Myxococcus xanthus: one gene and its partner. The protein of the gene in region 2 binds, or shares a complex with, the protein of the main gene of each other region. Links are inferred from orthologs where the notes say so. Each region holds a gene or a part of one and is shown on either strand. Other genes may lie near its edges. The genes, in order: BHS09_RS23155 and tolB.

Region 1 (9,691 bases), 1.5 Mb from region 2 along the record:
GCAGTACAAGGCCATCCTCGTCTTCGGAACGGACGGCCAGGAACGGCTCCGGCTGGTGGACCGGCGCAGCGCGGCGGCGATGACGCACCAGTTCACCGCGGAGGACCTGGCCCTCACCGTGGCGCAGGCCCGAAGTCATCCGCCGGGCCACGTCGTCTCATCCCCGCCCCTTCCCCGGGCCCAATCGGGCTGGCTGCGCGCCTTCGCCACCGCGCTGCCGGAGGACGCGCAGGACAGCGGCGCCGTCGTCGTGGTGCTGGTGGACGCCGAGCCGCTCTTCGCCCCGCTGAAGCTGCTCGCGTCGGACTCGGAGACGCAGCTGCTGGTGCTGGGAGTCCATGGAACGCCAACAGCGTTGACCCACCCGAACCTGGCGGACAGGTACCGGCGGCTGGACACCGACGGCCACCAGACGCCGGGCCTCACGGCGCTGGCGCGGGCGCTTCGCGCGGGCGAGTCGGGCACGCACGTCATCGAGCGCAAGGAGGCCGCCCGGCTCGGACTGGGCGACTCGGAGGTGGTGGCCACCTTCAGCCCGGTGCGGTTCAAGAATGGCGCGGCATGGCCGGTGGCGACGCTCGCGTCGACGCGCGTGCTCCGGACCCATGAGCGCGGCCTGGTGCTGCGCCTGTCGCTGGCGGCGGTGCTCGTCTCCGGGTTCCTCATCGCCTTCGGTGTGTACGTGGTGCTCGCGCACAGCCGGGCGGAGGCCCTGCGGGAGAGCCAGCTCCATGCGCAGCGGCTGGCGCACCTGCACGACAAGACGCAGAAGATTCTCGACAACATCCCCACCGGGGTCCTGGCGCTCTCCTCCTCCCGGCACATCTCCGCCGCCAACCGCGCGCTGAGCGCCCGCATGCCGGCGGAGGTCGTGGGCCAGCCCCTGACGGCGGCCTTTCCCCAGGCCCAGGCCCCCGTCATCCAGCGGCTGGAGGACCTGGTCCACGCGGCCACGAGCGACGGCCGGGTGCGCAGCCTTCACGGTGAACCGCTCTGCCTCTTCGAAGAGCCCGGCCAGTACAACGTCCACGCGGTGCCGCTGGAGCCGAACACGCCGGAGGTCCACACGCTGGTCGTCATCGAGGACCTGAGCAGCCTGCGCGCGCTGGAAGGACAGCTGCTGCGCGCGGAGAAGCTGGCCACGGTGGGCGTGCTGGCGGCGGGCATCGCCCATGAGATTGGCACGCCGCTGGGCATCGTCCGCGGCCGGGCCGAGTACGTGCAGGAGAAGCTGGGCCGCGAGCACCCGCAGGCGGCGGGCCTGGGCACCATCGTCGAACAGATAGACAGGGTGAGCCGGACGCTGCGCCAGCTGCTCGACTTCTCCCGGCTCCAGCCAGCGGACGCGCAGGCGGTCCCGCTGGAGCCGCTGGCGCACAGCGTGCGGGAGCTGCTGTGGATGGAGGCCGAGCGGCGGCGCCTGAAGCTGGAGGTGACGGTCGCCTCGCCCATGCTGGCGGTGGCGGCCGACCCCGACCAGTTCCAGCAGGTGCTCATCAACCTGGTGCTCAACGCGTGTGACGCGTGCGAGGCCGGCGGACGCGTCCGGCTGAGCGCGAGCATGGACACCGCAGACGCACCGGGCGCCTGGGGCATGGTGCGCGTGGACGTGGAGGACAACGGCTGCGGTATTGCCCCCCGCCACGTTCATCAGGTCTTCGACCCTTTCTTCACCACCAAGAAGCGCGGCCAGGGCACCGGATTGGGCCTGACGATGGTGGCGCACATCGTGCGCAACCACGGAGGCCGTATCGAACTGGACAGCGCGCCAGAGCGAGGCACCCGCGTCACCGTGCGCTGGCCCGCCGCGGCGCCCGCCGGAGAGGAGCGACATGTCGTCTAGAGCCAGGGTCCTCGTCGTCGACGACCACGTCGAGATGGGGCAGATGTTGAGGGAACCGCTGACGGACGACGGCTACAAGGTCGACATCGCCACCGGCGGCGCGGATGCCATCGCCCAGCTGCGCGCACGCGTCTACGACGCGGTGCTGTGCGACCTGCGAATGCAGGACGTGGACGGCTTCGACGTGCTGGACGCCGCGCGCAAGCTGGACCCGGACCTGCCCGTGGTGATGATGACGGCCTTCGGCGGCGTGGAGAGCGCCGTGGAGGCGATGAAGCGCGGCGCGTTCCACTACTTCACCAAGCCCTTCCGGCTGGACGAGGTGCGCCTGTCCCTGGAGCGCGCGCTGGAGCAGCGCCGCCTGCGCACCGAGCACCGCACGCTCAAGCAGCAGGCCGCGGACCGCGGGGGCCTGGGCGCCCTGGTGGGCAGCAGCGCCGCGATGCGCGACCTCTACGCGTTGATTGAGCGGGTGGCCTGGTCCAGCGCCCCGGTGCTGGTACGCGGCGAAAGCGGCAGCGGCAAGGAGCTGGTCGCCCGGGCCCTGCACTTCGAGGGCACCCGGCGCGCGGGGCCCTTCGTGGCCGTCAACTGCACCGCGCTGCCACACGCGCTTCTGGAGAGTGAGCTGTTCGGCCACGTCAAAGGCGCCTTCACCGGCGCCACCACGGCTCGGCGTGGCCTCTTCGTGGAGGCGGACGGCGGCACCCTGTTCCTGGACGAGATTGGCGACATGGCCCCCGAGCTCCAGGCCCGGCTGCTCCGCGTGCTGGAGGACGGCGAGGTGCGGGCCGTGGGCGCGGACGGCACGCGCACGGTGGATGTGCGGGTAGTGGCCGCGACGCACCAGGACCTGGAGACGCGCGTCAAGGAAGGCCGCTTCCGCGCGGACGTCTTCTACCGGCTCAACGTCGTCACGCTGCGGCTGCCACCCCTGCGCGAGCGCCGCGAGGACATCCCCGCGCTCATCGAGCACTTCCTCCAGCAGGCCAAGGCACGCAATCCGCGCTCCACGGTGCAGCGGTTCTCGCCGGAGACGCTGGCCGCGCTGGGGGCCCTTCCCTGGGCGGGCAACGTGCGCGAGCTGGAGAACCTGGTGCAGCGGCTGGTCGTGCTCGGCTCGACGGAGGTGGTGGACCTGCCGCAGCTGCGTCCCCACCTGCCCTCGGACACCAGCCAGGAGAACCACCCGCTGGCCGCGGCGCTGCGCACCATCGTCCCCCTGAGGCAGCTGGAGACGGAGTACATCGCCTGGGCCGTGGCCCGCTGCGGGGGAAACAAGACGAAGGCGGCGGAGCTGCTCGGCATCGACGTCTCCACCATCCACCGGCGCGAGCGCGCGGAAGGCAATCCGCAACGCTGACCTGGGCACGCTGCAACGGTGAGCGGGCCAGGGTTGAGATGTCTCAGAGGGACGGGAGCACGGCACGGGCCTTGTAGATGACACAGGGCATGAACCGAACCCTCCTGTCTCTCCTTGCCGCGGTCAGTCTGGTTGGTTGCGCCTCCAAGCCCAAGACGTCCTCCGTCACGGACAACCTGCCCGACCGGCAGCGCAGCCCCGCCGCCACGGCGGAAACGTCCAACCGGACCTCCGATGAAGACGAGGACGCGGCCCGCCGGGCCACGGGCCCGCTGTCCGCCGAGCCGGTGTACTTCGAGCTCGACTCGGCCACGCTGCGGCCCGAGTCCCGCGACATGCTCGCGCAGCTCGCCACGGGCCTGCGGGAGCGGCCCCTCACGCGGGTGACGGTGTCGGGCCACACCTGCGAGCTGGGGACCACGGAGTACAACATCGCGCTGGGCCACCGGCGCGCGGCCGTGGTGCGCGACTACCTGCGCAACCTGGGCGTGGAGCCCAAGCAGCTCTCCATCGTCTCCTACGGCGAGGAGCGGCCGCTGTCCGAGGCCCACACAGAAGAGGCGTTCCGCAAGAACCGCCGCGCGGAGTTCACCTTCTCCTCGAAGGAGCAGGCCACGCGCGGGGGGCTATAATCGCGCGCGCGATTGATAACCCAGCGCTATCAATCCACGAACAACTTGTTCCTCCCAGTGTTCGACGTGCGCCGCTACCTTCCGGCTTCCACAAGGGGGGACACGCATGAAGACGTGGGTGAAGTGGCTCTGGGGTATCTCGCTGGATGTCGTGGTTCTGGGAGTGGGCGCCGTCGCCAGCTTCGTCGCCTTCGCCGCCTGGTCCGAAGGCACGCTCACTCAGTACTGGACCTTCCGTGTGGGGTTCATGGCGGCCCCCGCGATGGTCATCGCGCTGATATCCGCGGGCGCCCTCCGCGATGCCGCCTGGCATTGCTGGCTGCGATTCGGACTGTTCGAAACGGTTTCGGTCCTGCTGGTCTGGGCGGTGCCAGGCAGTCCCTATGTGGCGGGGACGCGTGTCAGTGAAACCAACGTGCTCTTCAGCCTGGCTGTGCTCCTGGACGTGGCCGTCTACGGGCTGGGGTTGTTCCTGATGAATCGATTCATGCGGCGGCGGTCGCGAGGCCCCTCCGTCGAGAGGCGGGTCCAGACGAAGCGACTTCCCTCCACCGGAAGGTGGCCGACACCTGGAGGGGCGGGCCACTGACCTGCCCCGCTCGTTCTCGACTGTCGGAACAATTGGGACGGCTCAACGCACGGAACTGGCCGCCGCGCGGGCTGTCTCCAGGCCGTCGAGGAACGCGAGGATGCGCTGTGCGCAGCGCTCCGGCTGCTCCAACGGAAAGAGGTGTCCCGCGCCGGGAAGCTCCTCCGTCTGAGGCTCATTCAGGGTGAGGCGTGCCCGCTCCAGCGCGTCGCCCGTCAGCGTGTCGGACTCGCCGCCGCGAATCACCAGGGCCGGGACGTTCACGGTGCCCAGCTCCCGCCAGACGTCCTTGGGAGACGTCTCGAAGACACGCGCCTCCCAGGCCTTGGGGATGGTCAGCTTGAAGCCACCGTCCGGGGCCTCGGTGAGGCCGTGGGTGATGTAGTCCTGGAAGCACTCCGGGTCGAAGCGCGCGAACAGCGGCTTCTTGCCGTAGCTTCGCGAGGCCTCTTCCCGTGCGCCCCAAGACTCACGCCGCCGCCTCGCCAGACTCGCGGGAGGCACGCGGCTTCGCAACCCGAGCAGCGTCAAGGCACGGAGCGCCCATTCCCGCGCCCCCGTGAACAACACCGGGTCCAACGCCACCACGGCCCGGAAGAGCGCGGGAGCCTTCGCGCACGCGAGCAGCGTCGCCACGCCGCCCATGCTGTGCCCCACGCCCACGATGCCCTGCACGCCCTGAGCACGCAGGGCGTGAATCAGGTCATCCGCCATGTCATCCCAGGTCCGCATCTCCAGCGGGTCCGAGCCCGGCACGAGACACCGCGTGCGAAGCGTGAAGACGTGGTAGCGCGGCTTCAGGTGCTCGATGAGCTTCCGGTAGCACCCCGGAGGAAAGCCATTGGCGTGGGCCAGGTGCAGCACCGGACCGGTGCCACCCCAGTCCTCCATCTGAAGGGCTTCGCGCATGTCCCGTCGATTACCCCGGACCGCGGCGAATGTCTTCCGTCACTCGGAGGCGGACCGCCACTGCGGGTGCGCCAGCACGCGCGCCTCGATGTCGGGCGTGAGCTGCCCGCCATGAGGCGCCCGGGAGGACGAGCGCTTCCATCGCTCCAGCCACCGCTCTCCGAGCGGCGCCTCCAACGACTCCCGCCGCGTGGCGCCCACCGTCGTCTCGCCCTTCGTCCCCGTCGACACACCCGCGCCCACGAAGAACCCGGCCAGCAGGAGCGTCACCCGCGTGGGCGTGGCCGCGCTGTACGTGAGCAGCAGCGTGCCCACCCCGTCCTCGCGGCAGTGCCGGCGCACACGGGCCAGCACCGACTCGGTCCACATCTCCGGATTGGACGCCGGTGAGAACGGGTCGAAGTAGACGAGGTCCGCCACGGGCAGCGCGCCATCCAGGTGCGGCACCGCGTCCCCCAGCAGCAGCCGCCAGCGGATGCCCTCCGCCTCCCACACCCCGTCGCGCATCAGCGTCTGCGCCGCGTCACGAAACGGCTGGAGGAAGGGAAAGCCCTCGGCGTCCGCCAGTGCCAGCCGCAGCGGCGCCAGGTCCACCTCGAAGCTGACCACCTCCAGCAGCCGGCGCTGCTCCGCGCCCAGACTCCTGGCACAGGTGAGCGCGGCCACCGCGTTGGTGGCGGCGCCCAGCCCCACGTCATGAATCACCAGCGGCGGCCCTGGCTGACGCAGCCGGTCCGCCAGCCGTGCCTGCTCCACATAGAGGCGCAGCGCTTCCTGCCACGGCCCCACGGAGGGGTGCATCACCTCGCCATGGCCCAGGTGCCGCACGGCGCGAGCGCCATTGCGCAGGGTGATGAGCTCGAAGTCGCCGTCGCGCGGGTTGGCTTCGGGTGCGGTGCTCACCCGACCTCCTTCAGCGTCACCTCGCGCGCGTTGGCCTCGTCCTTCAAGTCCTTGGGCGTGGCGATGGCCGCCTTCAGCTCGCGGTACACCTGCGCGTACGTACCACTCAGGATGCCCTCGCGGATGCGCCCCATCAGCTTCTGGTAGTGCCGGACGTTGTGCACGGACAGGAAGCGCGAGCCCAGGTGGTGCTTGCCCCGCATCAGGTGCTGCAGGTAGCCGCGCGTGTAGCGCTTGCACACGTAGCAGTCGCACTCCGCGTCCAGCGGCTCGTCGGAGAGGCGGAACACGCTGCGGGAGATGCGGATGAGCCCACTGAACGTGTACGCATACCCCTGCTGCGCCATCTTGGTGGGGATGATGCAGTCGAACATGTCCACGCCGCGCAGCACGGCTTCCACCAGGTCCGTGGGCGTGCCCACGCCCATCAGGTAGCGCGGCTTGTCGGCGGGCAGGGACGCGGTGGCGCGCAACGTCATGGACTCGCGCTCCACCTTCGTCTCGCCCACGGCCAGGCCGCCAATGGCGAAGCCGTCGAAGGGCAGCTTCGTCAGGAAGGCCGCGCTCTCGTCACGCAGGTTCGGGAAGACGCCGCCCTGGACGATGCCGAACATCGCCTGCCCGGTGTCCCGCGCCGCCTTCGCCTCCAGGCTGCGCACCGCCCAGCGGTGGGTGCGCTCCATGGCCTCGCGCGTGCCGGCCTCGTCGGTCCGCGAGTCGATGCACACGTCCAGCACCATCATGATTTCCGAGTTGATGGCCTGCTGCATGGCGATGCTCGACTCGGGGCTGAGGAGCTGCCGGCTGTTGTCGTAGAAGCTGCGGAAGTGGGCGCCCTTCTCCGTGATGAGCCGGTCCTCCGGCAGGGAGAAGATCTGGAAGCCGCCCGAATCGGTGAGCACGCCCCCGTCCCACTGCATGAAGGGGTGGATGCCGCCGAAGCGATTGAAGACCTCGGCGCCCGGCCGGAGCATCAGGTGGTAGGTGTTGGCCAGCAGGATGCTGGCACCCGCCTCCTTCACCTCCTCCATGGCCAGGTGCCGGAAGCCCGCGTGGGTGGCCACCGGCATGAACATGGGGGTTTTGAAGGAACCCCGGCGTGTGTGCAGGATGCCTGCACGGGCGCCCGTGGGGTCGGTGGTGAGGAGCTCGAAACGAACGGCCATGGGCCGGCCCTTATACCCGTCATGCCCGGCAGGCACCGCATCCATCTGCCCTGCCCGCTCCCCCACCCGCAATCCAGGCCTCCTGCCCTCCTGGACAGCCGTACAGGCATCCTGGCATTCCGTCCGAGGCGGAACGCCGCCGGCCTCCCGGCATCTCACGTCCTCCGCCGCCGCTTCCGAGGTCCGAAGTCGACACCGGGGAGGCATTCTCCCGCCTCCCCAGCGGTTACATGGAGTCCTCGCGGTCTCCTGCAGAACGCGAAACACCACGCCGCTTTGGCCCACCGCACCATTTCCGCTACAACGCCGCCGCCATGTTCAACGTCATCAACGTCTCCAAGGCCTACGGGCCCAAGAAGCTTTTCGAGGACGTCAACGTCACGTTCTCGCCGGGCCGCCGCTACGGCCTGACCGGTCCGAACGGGGCCGGGAAGTCCACGTTCATGAAGATCCTCGCCGGGGACGAGGAAGCGGACATGGGCAACATCGTCCGGCCTCGCAAACTGGGAATCCTGCGCCAGGACCACTTCCGCTACGAGGACAACCGCGTGCTCGACGTGGTGCTCATGGGCAACCGAGCCCTGTGGGCGGCCATGTCCGAGAAGAACGAGCTGCTGGCCAAGTCCGACATCACCGAGGAGGACGGCAACCGGCTGGGCGACCTGGAGGGCGTCATCGCCGAGGAGGACGGCTACTCGGCGGAGAGCGACGCGGCCACCCTGCTGGCGGGCCTTGGCATCGACCAGGCCTTCCACGAAGAGCCCATGAAGCAGCTCACCGGCGGCCTCAAGCTCCGCGTGCTGCTCGCACAGGCGCTGTTCGGCAAGCCGGAAGGCCTGCTCCTCGACGAGCCCACGAACAACCTCGACATCGACTCCATCCGCTGGCTGGAGAGCTTCCTCCACGACTACGAGGGCGTGCTCATCACCATCAGCCACGACCGGCACTTCCTCAACGCCATCTGCACGCACATCGCGGACATCGACTACGAGACCATCATCCACTACCCCGGTGGGTATGACGACATGGTCCGGCAGAAGGCGCAGGTGCGCAGCCGCGTCGAGTCCGAGACGGAGGAGAAGAAGAAGAAGATTGCCCAGCTCCAGGACTTCGTCGCGCGCTTCCACGCCGGTACCCGCGCCTCGCAGGTGCAGAGCCGCATCAAGCAGATCGACAAGCTGAAGTCGGACGACCTCAAGCGCTCCAACATCGCGCGCCCGTTCATCCGCTTCGACCAGAAGGTGGTCAGCGGCAAGCAGACGCTGATGGTTGAAGGCATCCACAAGTCCTTCGAGGGCCAGGAGGTCATCAAGCCCTTCAACACCCTGGTCTGCAAGGGCGAGAAGGTCTGCGTCATCGGTCGCAACGGCGTGGGCAAGTCCACGCTGGTGAAGATGATTGCCGGCCAGTTGGAGCCGGACGGCGGGAAGATTGGCTGGGGCCACCAGGCCTCCGTGGGCTACCTGCCGCAGGACCACCATGGCGTCGTGCGCAAGGGCACCACCTGCTTCGGCTGGCTGCGTGACCTGCACGACAAGCTCACCAACGAGGAGATCTCCGGCGTGCTGGGCCGGATGCTCTTCTCTGGTGAGGAGCGGATGAAGAACACCGACACCCTCTCCGGTGGTGAGACGGTGCGGCTGCTCCTGTCCAAGCTGATGATCATGCAGGACAACGTGCTGGTGCTCGACGAGCCCACCAACCACCTGGACCTCGAGTCCATCGCCGCGCTGGCCGAAGGCCTCCAGAAGTACGAGGGCACGGTCATCGTCGTCACGCACGACCAGGAACTCATCTCCGAGGTGGCCACCCGCATCTGGTCGCTCCAGGCAGGCAAGGAGGTGCTCGACTTCAACGGGCCCTACTCGGAGTTCGTGGAGAAGCACTCCGACGTCGCCGCCCGCCGCCGGTAGTCCGACAGACACTGGTGGAAACACGAATCGCCGCCCGGCCCGGGGATGCGCTCCCGGGACGAGGCGGCGATTGCCGTTTCACCCTGCCCTGGCGGGACTACGGGTTCCGGACGCCGAACGAGGAGCCGCCCACGAACCAGTCATCCCGCGTGTCCGAGTCCGTGGCACCGATGCGCTGCACGGAAGAGGACCGGCCCTGGGTGACGAAGGCCTGAGACCAATCCACGGAGACCTCCCATGCAGTCGGGAAGCTCGCATACGTGCACAGCGCGCCGTTGCAGTTCGCCGGCAGCCACAGGGACTCGTCTTGGAGCGCCTGGAGCAGCGCGGGATAGCCCGCGAAGGAATTGCTCGGAACGACGACAGCCAGCGC
Region 2 (9,742 bases):
GGAGCCCATGGACGAGGTCGTCGCTGGCCGGCTCGCGCGACGCATGGAGGTCTTCTACCGCTACCGCGGCTTCCACGACGTGCGCGTGCGTCCCCGCGAGGTGCTGCGTTCGGATGGCGAGGTGGCGGCGCTGGTGTTCGACGTGGAGGAGGGGCACCCCCTGCGCGTGGCCGACGTGCGCTTCCACGGCAACCACGGGCTGCCAATGGAGACGCTGCGCGCGCTGCTCGCGGAGCGGGTGTTGGCGGGCATGACGCGGCCGGAGCTGGACCTGCGGATGCTCGACGACCCGCTGAACACCGAGGGACGTCACGGCCCGGAGCTCCCGGGCGTCGCGCCGCCGCCGCCCGCGTCCACTGTGTACGTGGAGGATGCGTGGCTGGAGGCCGTGGAGGCCATGAACGAGGCCTACCGCGAGCAGGGCTTCCTCTCCGCGGTGGTGGCGTTCCGGGGCCTGACGGTGGATGTGGTGGGGCGCACGGCGGTCGCGGACTTCGACGTGGAGGAGGGCCCCCAGGCGCGCCTGGTGAAGGTGGACTTCCAGGGTGTGCCACCGGGCCTGACGGCCTGGGTCATGGGCCGGCGCATGCGCGAGGGCGCGCCGCTGAGCTTCGACACGGTGGAGTCCTCGCGTCAGGCGCTGGAGCAGGAGCTGGGGCGGCAGGGTTACCTCTTCGCGCGCGTCACCACGGAGACGGGCGTGGGCGAGGACGGGACGCAGGCGACCGTCATCTTCCGCGCGGACGCGGGCCCGCAGGTGAAGGTCGGGAAGATTCTGGTGCAGGGCCTGACGCGCACGGACCCGGACCTGGTGCTGGCCAATCTCGCGGTGGAGGAGGGCAAGCCCGTCGCGCTGGATGAGCTGACGGAGGGCCAGCGCCGGTTGGCGCGCCTGGGCGTGTTCCGTCAGGTGGACATCGCGCTGGCGGACCCCACCCGGCGCGAGGACACCAAGGACGTGCTGGTGACGGTCCAGGAGCGGCCCCGGCTGGATGGCCAGGTGTCTGGCGGTTACTTCCTGGTGGATGGTCCCCGCATCACGCTCGACACGGCCTACCGCAACCTGGACGGGCTGGGGCTCAGCCTGCTGGCGCGCGGGAAGATCAACTACGCGGGTTGGAGCGCGGAGGCGCTGTCTCGGGACCGGCGCATCGCCTGCCAGCAGACGGCTCCCGGTGGTGGTCCGGCTCCGGGCTGTGACGTGGAGCTCCAGGGGCTCAATGGCCTGGGAGGCCGGGGCAACCTCGCGCTGGCGCAGCCGCGGCTGTTCTTCCTGCTGCCGCTGCAGGTGGGCGCCCGCCTGGACCTCATTGGCGAGCGCGTGCACCGGCCTTCCTACGTGTCCTCGCGGTTCGCGGCGGCGGCCGCCATGGACTGGGCCGCGGCGACGTGGCTCAACCTGTCGCTGTCCTACGAGGTGGAGAACAACCGGCTGCGCTCGCGCGCGGGCGTGCTGGAGTTGCTCAACCGCGCCGACCGGGAGCGGCTGCGCTACCCGTTCGGCGACTTCGCGCTGCATTCGTTGCGTCCCTCCGCCACGCTCGACTTCCGGGACGACCCGGCCAACCCTCGCCGAGGCGTGGTGTTCGTCTCCAGCGCGGAGTTCACCCGTGGCTTGAGCGTGCGTCCCACGGACGTAGCGGGCAACCGCGTGGATGCGTACCCCATCGACGGCGTGAAGCTGTCGGGCAGCCTCAGTGGTTACATCCCCCTGGGGCGGCGGGCGAGCGTGGCGCTGTCCGCGCGCGCGGGCACCATCATCCCGTTGGAGGAGGATGCCCAGGCCATTGGCTCGAAGCTGTTCTACCTGGGCGGCTCTTCGAGCCTGCGCGGCTTCCGCGAGGACGGCGTGCTGCCGGAGGACGTCCGCGGCGCGTTGCAGCAGCGGCTGCGCGACTGCCGGGCGCTGATTTCTCCGTCGGGGTGCTCCGCAGAGCTGAAGGCCGTGCTCGCGGGGCAGGTGCCGGCGAGCCAGGGCGGCGAGCTCTTCACCCTGGGCAAGGCGGAGTTGCGCCTGCCGGCCCTGTCCTCCGTGGACCTGGGGCTCTTCGTCGAAGCGGGCAACCTGTGGCTGGACCGGACGCAGTTCGACCCAGGCCGGCTGCGCTACACGGCGGGCGCGGGCCTGCGCTACGTGACGCCCGTGGGGCCGCTGGCCTTCGATGTGGGCTTCAACCTGGACCCGGACGAGTCGGTGAATGAGGCCACCACGCAGTTCCACTTCAGCATCGGGACGTTCTGAGGGAGGCGATGGTGCGCATGCGCTGGCTGCGGTGGACGGTGGTGGGCCTGGGGCTCCTGGTTGCGGCGGGCTGCCGGACCACCTCCGCGTCCTCGCAGGGGCCAGCGCGGCCCAAGTGGATGCCGCCAGAGGGGACGTGCCCTCGGGGCGCGTTGCTGCAGATGGAGCGCCTGGGCCTGAAGCCCGGGGACAAGGTCCCCGTCATCGTGGATGCCATCCAGGACCACCCGGGCCCGGCGCGTTACAACTACAGCTTCGTGATTGCGCTGCCGCGCGAGCAGGGCGAGCAGCAGCTTCCCGGCGCGCGCATCGGCGGCCGCCTGTACGTGACGAAGCACCGCGTCTTCGGCCGGTATGACCGCATCTTCCTGCCGGAGTCCGGGGCGATGTCGGTGCCCTTTTGCGGCATCCTCCTGGACTCGCGCTGGGACAAGGACGGCGAGGGCCTGATTGCCTACCCGAGCCCGATGAAGGGCTTCTCCGTGGTGCAGGACAACACCGGCGTCATCCAGGTGGTGGACCGGTATCCCTGAGACGTGGAGTACAGTCTCCTCCGTGTTCTACGCGTGCGTGCGTGCGGTGGTGGCGCTGTGTCTCCGACTCTTCTACCGGGTGAAGGTGAATGCCCCGGCGCTGGAGCCGGACGGCCCCGTGCTCTTCGTGGGCAACCACCCCAATGGCCTCATCGACCCGGCGCTGGTGTTCATCCTCACGCGGCGCAAGGTGACCTTCCTGGCGAAGGCGCCGCTGTTCCGGATGCCCGTCATCGGCTGGCTGCTGAAGGGGTTGGACGCGCTGCCGGTGTACCGGAAGCAGGATGACCCGGCGAAGATGGGCGGCAATGAAGGCACGCTGGATGCCGCGAAGGGCGCGCTGGTGCAGGGGCGCGCCATCACCATCTTCCCCGAGGGCAAGAGCCACTCCGAGCCCGGGCTCGCGGAGTTGAAGACGGGCGCGGCGCGCATTGCCCTGAGCGCGGCGAAGGCCGGGGCTCCGGTGCGCATCGTCCCCGTGGGGCTCACCTACGCGGAGAAGCACGTGTTCCGCAGCGAGGTGCTCATCGACGTGGGGCCCGCCATCGAAGTGCAGGCCTTCCTGCCCGCGGACGCCGCCGCGGAGCCCGATGCCGTCCGCGCCCTCACCGAGCGCATCGCCAGCGGGCTTCGCGCGGTGACGCTCAACCTGGAGCAGTGGGCGGACCTCCCGCTGGCGCAGTTGGCCGAGCAGCTCTTCGCCTTCAAGCAGGGTGGGGCGCTCGACGCGGAGCGCCTGCGACTGTGGGCGCGCGGCGTCCAGATGTTCCGCGCCGAGGAGCCGGAGCGCTTCGAGCCCCTGCGCGCGCAGCTCGCCGACTTCCGGCACCGCATGGCGCTGGTGCAGGCGACGGGGCCGGAGGACCTGGCGCTCGTGTACCGGCCGGGGAACGTGGTGCCCTTCGTGGTGAAGAACGTGCTGGCGCTGGTGCTGGGCCTGCCGCTGTTCGCCCTGGGGCTGGGCCTGTTCTGGCTGCCCTACCAGCTGCCCCGGCTCGCCAGCCGCAACGCCGAACTGGACGTGCAGGCCACGGTGAAGTTCCTCACCGCCTTCGTGGTGGCGCTGGTGTGGTGGGGCGTGCTGACAGCCGCCGCGGCGGTGTGGGGAAGCGCGCTCCTGGCCGTGGCCGTCTTCCTCGCCGTGCCGCCGCTGGCGCTGTTCACCCTGTACTTCGCCGAGCGCTGGGAGTCGCTCCAGCACGACATCCGCGTGTTCTTCACGCTGGGCAACCGCGCGCGCCTCAAGGGCCTGCTGCTCGCGGATGGCGAGCGGCTGGCCTTGGAGATGGAGCGTCTGGCCGACGAGTACCGGCCGAGGCTGGACGCCGCCGCTCAGCCCTGACGCGCGAGGGGCACCGCTTCACGGAACAGCCTGGCGCCCAGCAGCAGCGCGAAGCCGCCGAGGAGGACGGGCAGGGCATTCACCGCGATGGCGGTATGCAGGCTGGACGCGTCCGCGATTTTGCCGATGAGCGTGGGCGAAATCGCGTCACCCAGCAGGTGGATGCACAGCACGTTCAGGCCCATGGCGAAGGCGCGGAACGCGGGCTGCACGCAGTTGACGATGGCCGCGTTGATGGGGCCGCTGTTGAGGAAGATGAGGAACTGCGCCAGGGCAATCGCCGCGAAGGTGGGGCCCACGGCCTTCAGGTTCACCGCCAGGTACATGCACGGGGCCGCCAGTATCAGGCCGATGCCGGACATCCACAGTCCGCCGCCCTCGCGCTTGCGGTCCAGCTTGTCGCCAAGCCATCCGCCCGCCACCGTCCCCAGCAGGCCGGCCACCGCCGTAATCGCGCCGAAGATGAAGCCCGAGCTGTCCTGCGCCAGGCCGCGCTCGCGCACCAGGTACGTGGGCATCCAGAAGCCCAGGCCTCCAATGGAGAACGTCATCAGCGTGTATCCGGCCGTCACCGCCCAGAAGGCCGAGTTCCTCGCCAGCCCCTTCAGGCCCACCATGAAGGGCATCTTCGTCTGCGCATCCGGCCCGTCCATGGCGCCGCGCTGGGGCTCCGGCATGAAGAAGGCCATGGCGCCCAGAATCAGGCCGGGCACGCCGCCCGCGAAGAAGGCGACGTGCCACGAGTACGCCTGCGTCAGCCACCCGCCCAGGCCGTAGCCCGCCGCGGCGCCCACGGGGATGGCGATGTAGAAGAACGCCAGCATCCGCGTGCGCTGCGCGCGCGGGTACAAGTCGGAGATGATGCTGGGCGCCACCGCGCCGTAGCCGGCCTCTCCGATGCCAATCACCGCGCGGGCCAGGAGCAGCGCGCCAAACGAGGTGGCCAGTCCGCTGGCCCCGGTGGCCAGGCTCCAGAGAATCACGCCGCCCGCCACCAGCAGCCGCCGCGGGTAGCGGTCCCCGAGGAACCCGCCCAGCGGCGAGGCCAGCATGAACACCACGATGAACATGGTGCCCAGCAGGCCGGACTGCGTGTCGTTGATGCCGAATTCCTTCTGGATGCCTGGCAGCGCCACCGCGACGATGTAGCGGTCGAGGTAGTTGACCAGGTTGATGAGGGTGAGGATGAGCAGCGCGTAACCCGCGTTGCTGGCGGGCACGGCGGACGCGGCCGGTGAGGCCGCGGGTTGGGCGTTCATGAAGAGGTGGCTCCGGCGCCAAAGCGGTGCGCGAGCAGGCCCCAGCGCAGGCCCCTGTCACTGACGCGGCAGGCCTCCAGTCCCAGTGCCTTCACCGACTCCAGCAGGATGAGGGCGCCCGCGGGGATGACGTCCGCGCGCTTGGGCTGCATGCCGGGCAGGGCGCGCCGCTCTTCCAGCGGCATGGCGCACAGCCGGTCCGTCAGGGCGGACAGCTGGCCCACGGACAGCGTGCCGCCGTGGACCTGCTCCGGGACGTAGGGGTGGATGGCGTGCTGCACGGCGTACAGCGTCGTCACCGTGCCCGCGACGCCCACCAGGGCCGCGCCGGGCGGCGGGGCGGGGAGGGCGCGGAAGGTGTCGCGCAGGTGGGCTTCGACACGCGCGCGGTCCTCGGACGTCATCGGGTCCGAGCCGACGAAGCGCTCCGTCATGCGCACCGCGCCCACGTCGAAGCTGTGGCGGAAGTCCACGTGGCCGCCGCGGTTGCCGTAGATGAACTCCGTGGAGCCGCCGCCGATGTCGAGCACCAGAAGGGGGCCCGCCGCGTCCGACGCGAAGTCCGCGTGCACCGCTGCGAAGGACAGCTCCGCCTCCATGGCGCCGGAGATGATTTCCACTGTCACGTCCGCCCGCGCCTTCGCGGCCGCGAGGAACTCCGCGCCGTTCTCCGCGTCACGCGCGGCGCTGGTGGCGGACACTGCGATGCCTTCCGCGCCCAGGTCGCGTGCCTCGCGGGCGAAGGACTCCAGCACCTGGAGCGTCGCCTCCATGCCTTCGGCGGAGAGCTTGCGCGTCGCATCCACGCCTCGGCCCAGGCGGGTGATTTCCGCGCGCTCCCGCACGGCCTCGAAACGGCCCTCCGGGGTGCGCTCCGCGACGAGCAGGAGGACCGAGTTGCTTCCGACGTCGATGGTGGCGAAACGCGACATGCGCGGCAGCCTACTCAACGCAGCAGCGCTTCCAAAGCATCGCCCAGGGCCTGGTAGTCGGCGGGGGTGTTGTAGAGCTGCGCGGACAGACGCACATGCCGGTGCGGCGGCCGGGGCCAGGGGGTGATTTGCGCCTCGATGCGGTATTCGTCGAACAGGCGCAGGTGGAGCGGGTCCACGTAGAGCGGGGGCTGGGGGACTTCGGGGAAGCCGTCCGGCAGCGTCACCGTGGCCATGCTGCCGACCATGTCCTCGGGGCAGGTGGGCTGGGTGCCCAGCCGCGCGCACAGCAGGTTCTGCGCCGCCAGCACCTTGGCCCGGTTCGAGGCCATGACTTCCGGCCAGCCGCCGGGAAGCAGCCCGCCCATGAAGCGAATCACCTCGGGCACGCAGAGCACGGCCGAAGGGTCGTGCGTCCCCGTCCAGTCGAAGTCCAGCCGGAAGCGGGAGCGGTCCGTCCGCCGGGAGTTGTGCCCGTGGCTCACGGACAGGGGCTTGATGGCGGGCTGGAGGTCGCGCCGGACGTGGAGGAACGCGGCGCTCTTGGGGGCGCACAGCCACTTGTGGCAGTTGCCCGTGTAGTAGCCGGCGCCCAGCGTGCGCAGCGACAGCGGCAGCATGCCCGGCCCGTGCGCGCCATCCACGAGCGTCTCCACGCCGCGCTCGCGCAGGGCGGTGACGAGCTGCGCCAGCGGCAGCACCAGGGCCGTCTGACTGGAGACGTGGTCCACCAGGAACAGACGCGTGCGCGGGGTGACGTGGGGCAGCACCGCGTCCACCACGGACTGCGCGGACGGTACCGGCCAGGGCAGCTTCGCCACCACCACCTTGGCGCCCCACTGGGCGGCCACGAAGTCCAGCGCGTTGCGGCTGGCGTTGTACTCGTGGTCGGTGGTGAGCAGCTCGTCGCCGGGAGCGAAGCGCAGCGAGCGCAGCACCGTGCTCACCCCCGCCGTCGCGTTGGGGACGAAGCCCAGGTCGTCCGCGTCCGCGTCGAGGAACGTGGCGAGCGCGGCGCGGGCGTCATCCAGCAGCGGCTCGATTTCGCGGTGGAGGAAGCGCACCGGCTCGGCTTCCAGGCGCGCGCGCAGCTCGGCCTGCCGCTGGAGGACGGCTGTCGGGCAGGCGCCGAACGAACCGTGGTTCAGGAAGACGACTTCGGGGTCCAGGCTCCAGTGGATGCGGAAGGGCACGCTCATGCGGGAGGACTCGACCCGAGCGCGCCCCGGCTGTCAACGGACGTCCCGGTGCCGGGCGCGGGGCGCTCGCTGGCGCCCCACAGGCCCAGGGGACGGCTACTGCGCCTGCGGCAGCGGCGACCAGTCCGGCGTCTGGTAGACGCCCTTCTCGGCGCGCAGCGGCAGCTGGTTGTTGCCGTCCGCCGTCATGACATAGAGCTGCGAGCCGCCATTGCGGGTGGACGTGAAGACGATGAGCCGCCCGTTGGGAGAGAAGGCGGGCTCCTCGTTGCTGCCCTGGTCCTGCGTGAGGCGCGTCACCTTGCCCGTCTCCACGCTGACGGTGAAGAGGTCGAAGGCGTTGCGCTCGTCGCGAGCGGTGAAGACGATGAGGTCCCCACGCGGCGACCAGTCCGGCGTCTGGTTGTAGTTGCCCTGGAAGGTGAGCCGGCGCACGCCCGTGCCATCCGCGTTCATGATGTAGACCTGCGGGCTGCCGCCCCGGTTGGACACGAAGGCAAGGCGCTTGCCGTCCGGCGACCAGGTGGGGCTGGTGTTGAGGCCGTAGGGCGTGTCGGTGAGCGCGCGCGCGCCGCTGCCATCCGCGTTGGCCACGTACACCTGGGCGCTCTCGCCCTCCGCCAGCGAGTACGCGATGCGCTTGCCGTCCGGAGAGAAGGCCGCGCCGGTGGCCATCTGCCCGCCGGAGATGACGGCCTTCGCCTCACCGCCAGGGGACTGCACGTAGATGTCCGGGCGATTCTTGCGGTACGTCGTGAAGGCGACCTGCGAGCCGTCCTGGCTCAGCGCGGGCAGGATGTTGATGCCGCCCTTGGTGAGCGCCCGGGCGTTGCCGCCGTCCCAGTCCGCCACGTAGACGTCGCGATTGGTGCCCGCCTTGCGCACATAGGTAATGCGGGACAGGAAGGGGCTGGGCTCGCGGGTGAAGTGCCGGTAGAGCGCGTCCGCCAGGCGGTGCGCCAGCAGCGAGGCATTATCGGCGGGCGCGTCCTTGGACACCTTCAGGTCCTCGCGGCCGGTGCCCACGTTGAACAGGCGTAGCTCACCGCGCACCACGCCGCCGTCCTGCGCCAGCGACACCTTCACGAGCGCTTCGGCGCCCACGTCCGCCCAGCGGCTGAAGTTGATGCTGGCCGCGGCCATGCCTTCCTTCGCGTCCGCCGTGAAGCCCTTGCGGTCCAGCACCTGGAGGATGCCGGAGGCGGCCAGGTCGAAGCTGAAGGCCAAGTCGAAGGGCGCCACCAACGCCTTCGCGCCATCGTTCTGCGTCAGGGGCGCGGGTACCGCCACGGGCAGCGGGCGGAAGTTGGCGCCGGAGATTTCGATGGTGGGCGCCTGCGCGAGCGCGACGACGGGGAGGAGCAGCAGGGAGAGGAGCAGGGCTTTCATAGGGCGTTGAACACCAGGTTGACGCCGCTCTTCTGCAGGGCGTCCCGGAGATGGTCAGGCGGAGGAGAAAAGGGCGCGGCCTTGCGCACGGCCGTGACGACGGCCGAGTCGAAGAGGTCGTTCCCACTGGCCTTGGTGAGATTCACGTCCAGCACTTCACCCGTGCGGCCCAGGCGCACCGCCACCATGGCCTTGAGGTGCAGCCGCTCGGATTCGGGGATGGTGTCCGCCACGCTGTAGTGGCGGCGGACCTGCGACTGGAGCAGGCCGAAGTAGCGCTCGCCTTCCGCGGTGGCCGAGTCGCCGTCCGGGTCGCCGTCCTCGGCGCCCTCCGCCTCCTCGGGCTCGGCCGCCTTGGCCGTCTTGTCGAAGGCACCGAAGAGCCGCTTGCGCCGGTCCTCGCCGGTCGTCTCGCCCTTCTGCGGCGTGGGCTTGGACGTGGAGGGCTCCGGCTGCACACCCGGGATGGGCACCGCCACCTTGGCGGGGGAGGGCTCCGGGGGCGGGGCCTCCGGAGCGGGCTTGGGTGCGTCCACCTTCTTGGGGGGCGGTGGCAGCTGCTCCTTGCGCGGCAGCAGCTTGGAGTCGCGCGGCTTGCCCAGGCGCACCAGCGTGGCGCGAATGGGCTTGGTGTCCAGGTCCACCTTGGGCGTGGCGGAGTAGCGCGCGTACGCAATCGCCGCCACCAGCACCAGGATGTGCCCCACGACGGACACCACCACGAAGCGCGACAGCCGCGTGGAGCGCGTGACGAGCAGGCTGTGGCTTACCGCGGAGGGCGTCATGGGCTAGCGCTTCGCTTCCTTCGACTTGCCTTTGCCAGTGTTGGACGTCCGACCCCCGGTC

The links.
Region 1: the proteins of tolB (region 2) and BHS09_RS23155 are in contact, whole or in part, in a crystal structure (PDB 2HQS), measured with the Escherichia coli proteins. The link is inferred for Myxococcus xanthus from one-to-one orthologs.

The regions. Positions count from the first base shown.
Region 1 is NZ_CP017174.1:5,718,241-5,727,931, forward strand. The notes cover bases 2,126-5,066. They hold BHS09_RS23155 (OmpA family protein), read left to right. Parts: upstream 2,126-3,295; coding sequence 3,296-3,838; downstream 3,839-5,066. Other genes in these bases: BHS09_RS23150 (sigma-54-dependent transcriptional regulator), read left to right, coding at 2,126-3,206; BHS09_RS23160 (hypothetical protein), read left to right, coding at 3,945-4,427; BHS09_RS23165 (alpha/beta fold hydrolase), read right to left, coding at 4,470-5,066. Also shown: BHS09_RS23145 (ATP-binding protein), read left to right, coding at 1-1,843; more of BHS09_RS23150, read left to right, coding at 1,833-2,125; more of BHS09_RS23165, read right to left, coding at 5,067-5,336; BHS09_RS23170 (tRNA (5-methylaminomethyl-2-thiouridine)(34)-methyltransferase MnmD), read right to left, coding at 5,376-6,239; tRNA guanosine(34) transglycosylase Tgt, read right to left, coding at 6,236-7,405; BHS09_RS23180 (ABC-F family ATP-binding cassette domain-containing protein), read left to right, coding at 7,720-9,318; BHS09_RS23185 (chitobiase/beta-hexosaminidase C-terminal domain-containing protein), read right to left, coding at 9,416-9,691. UniProt on the Escherichia coli protein: Part of the Tol-Pal system, which plays a role in outer membrane invagination during cell division and is important for maintaining outer membrane integrity. The Tol-Pal system is also required for polar localization of chemoreceptors clusters.
Region 2 is NZ_CP017174.1:7,198,240-7,207,981, reverse strand. Bases 6,751-9,742 are described here. They hold tolB (Tol-Pal system beta propeller repeat protein TolB), read right to left. Parts: upstream 8,897-9,742; coding sequence 7,604-8,896; downstream 6,751-7,603. Other genes in these bases: tolR (protein TolR), read right to left, coding at 9,685-9,742; BHS09_RS29560 (energy transducer TonB), read right to left, coding at 8,893-9,681; BHS09_RS29570 (aminotransferase class V-fold PLP-dependent enzyme), read right to left, coding at 6,751-7,507. In the rest of the region: BHS09_RS29595 (POTRA domain-containing protein), read left to right, coding at 1-2,242; BHS09_RS29590 (hypothetical protein), read left to right, coding at 2,260-2,775; BHS09_RS29585 (lysophospholipid acyltransferase family protein), read left to right, coding at 2,798-4,117; BHS09_RS29580 (spinster family MFS transporter), read right to left, coding at 4,108-5,376; BHS09_RS29575 (Ppx/GppA phosphatase family protein), read right to left, coding at 5,373-6,308; more of BHS09_RS29570, read right to left, coding at 6,323-6,750. UniProt on the Escherichia coli protein: Part of the Tol-Pal system, which plays a role in outer membrane invagination during cell division and is important for maintaining outer membrane integrity.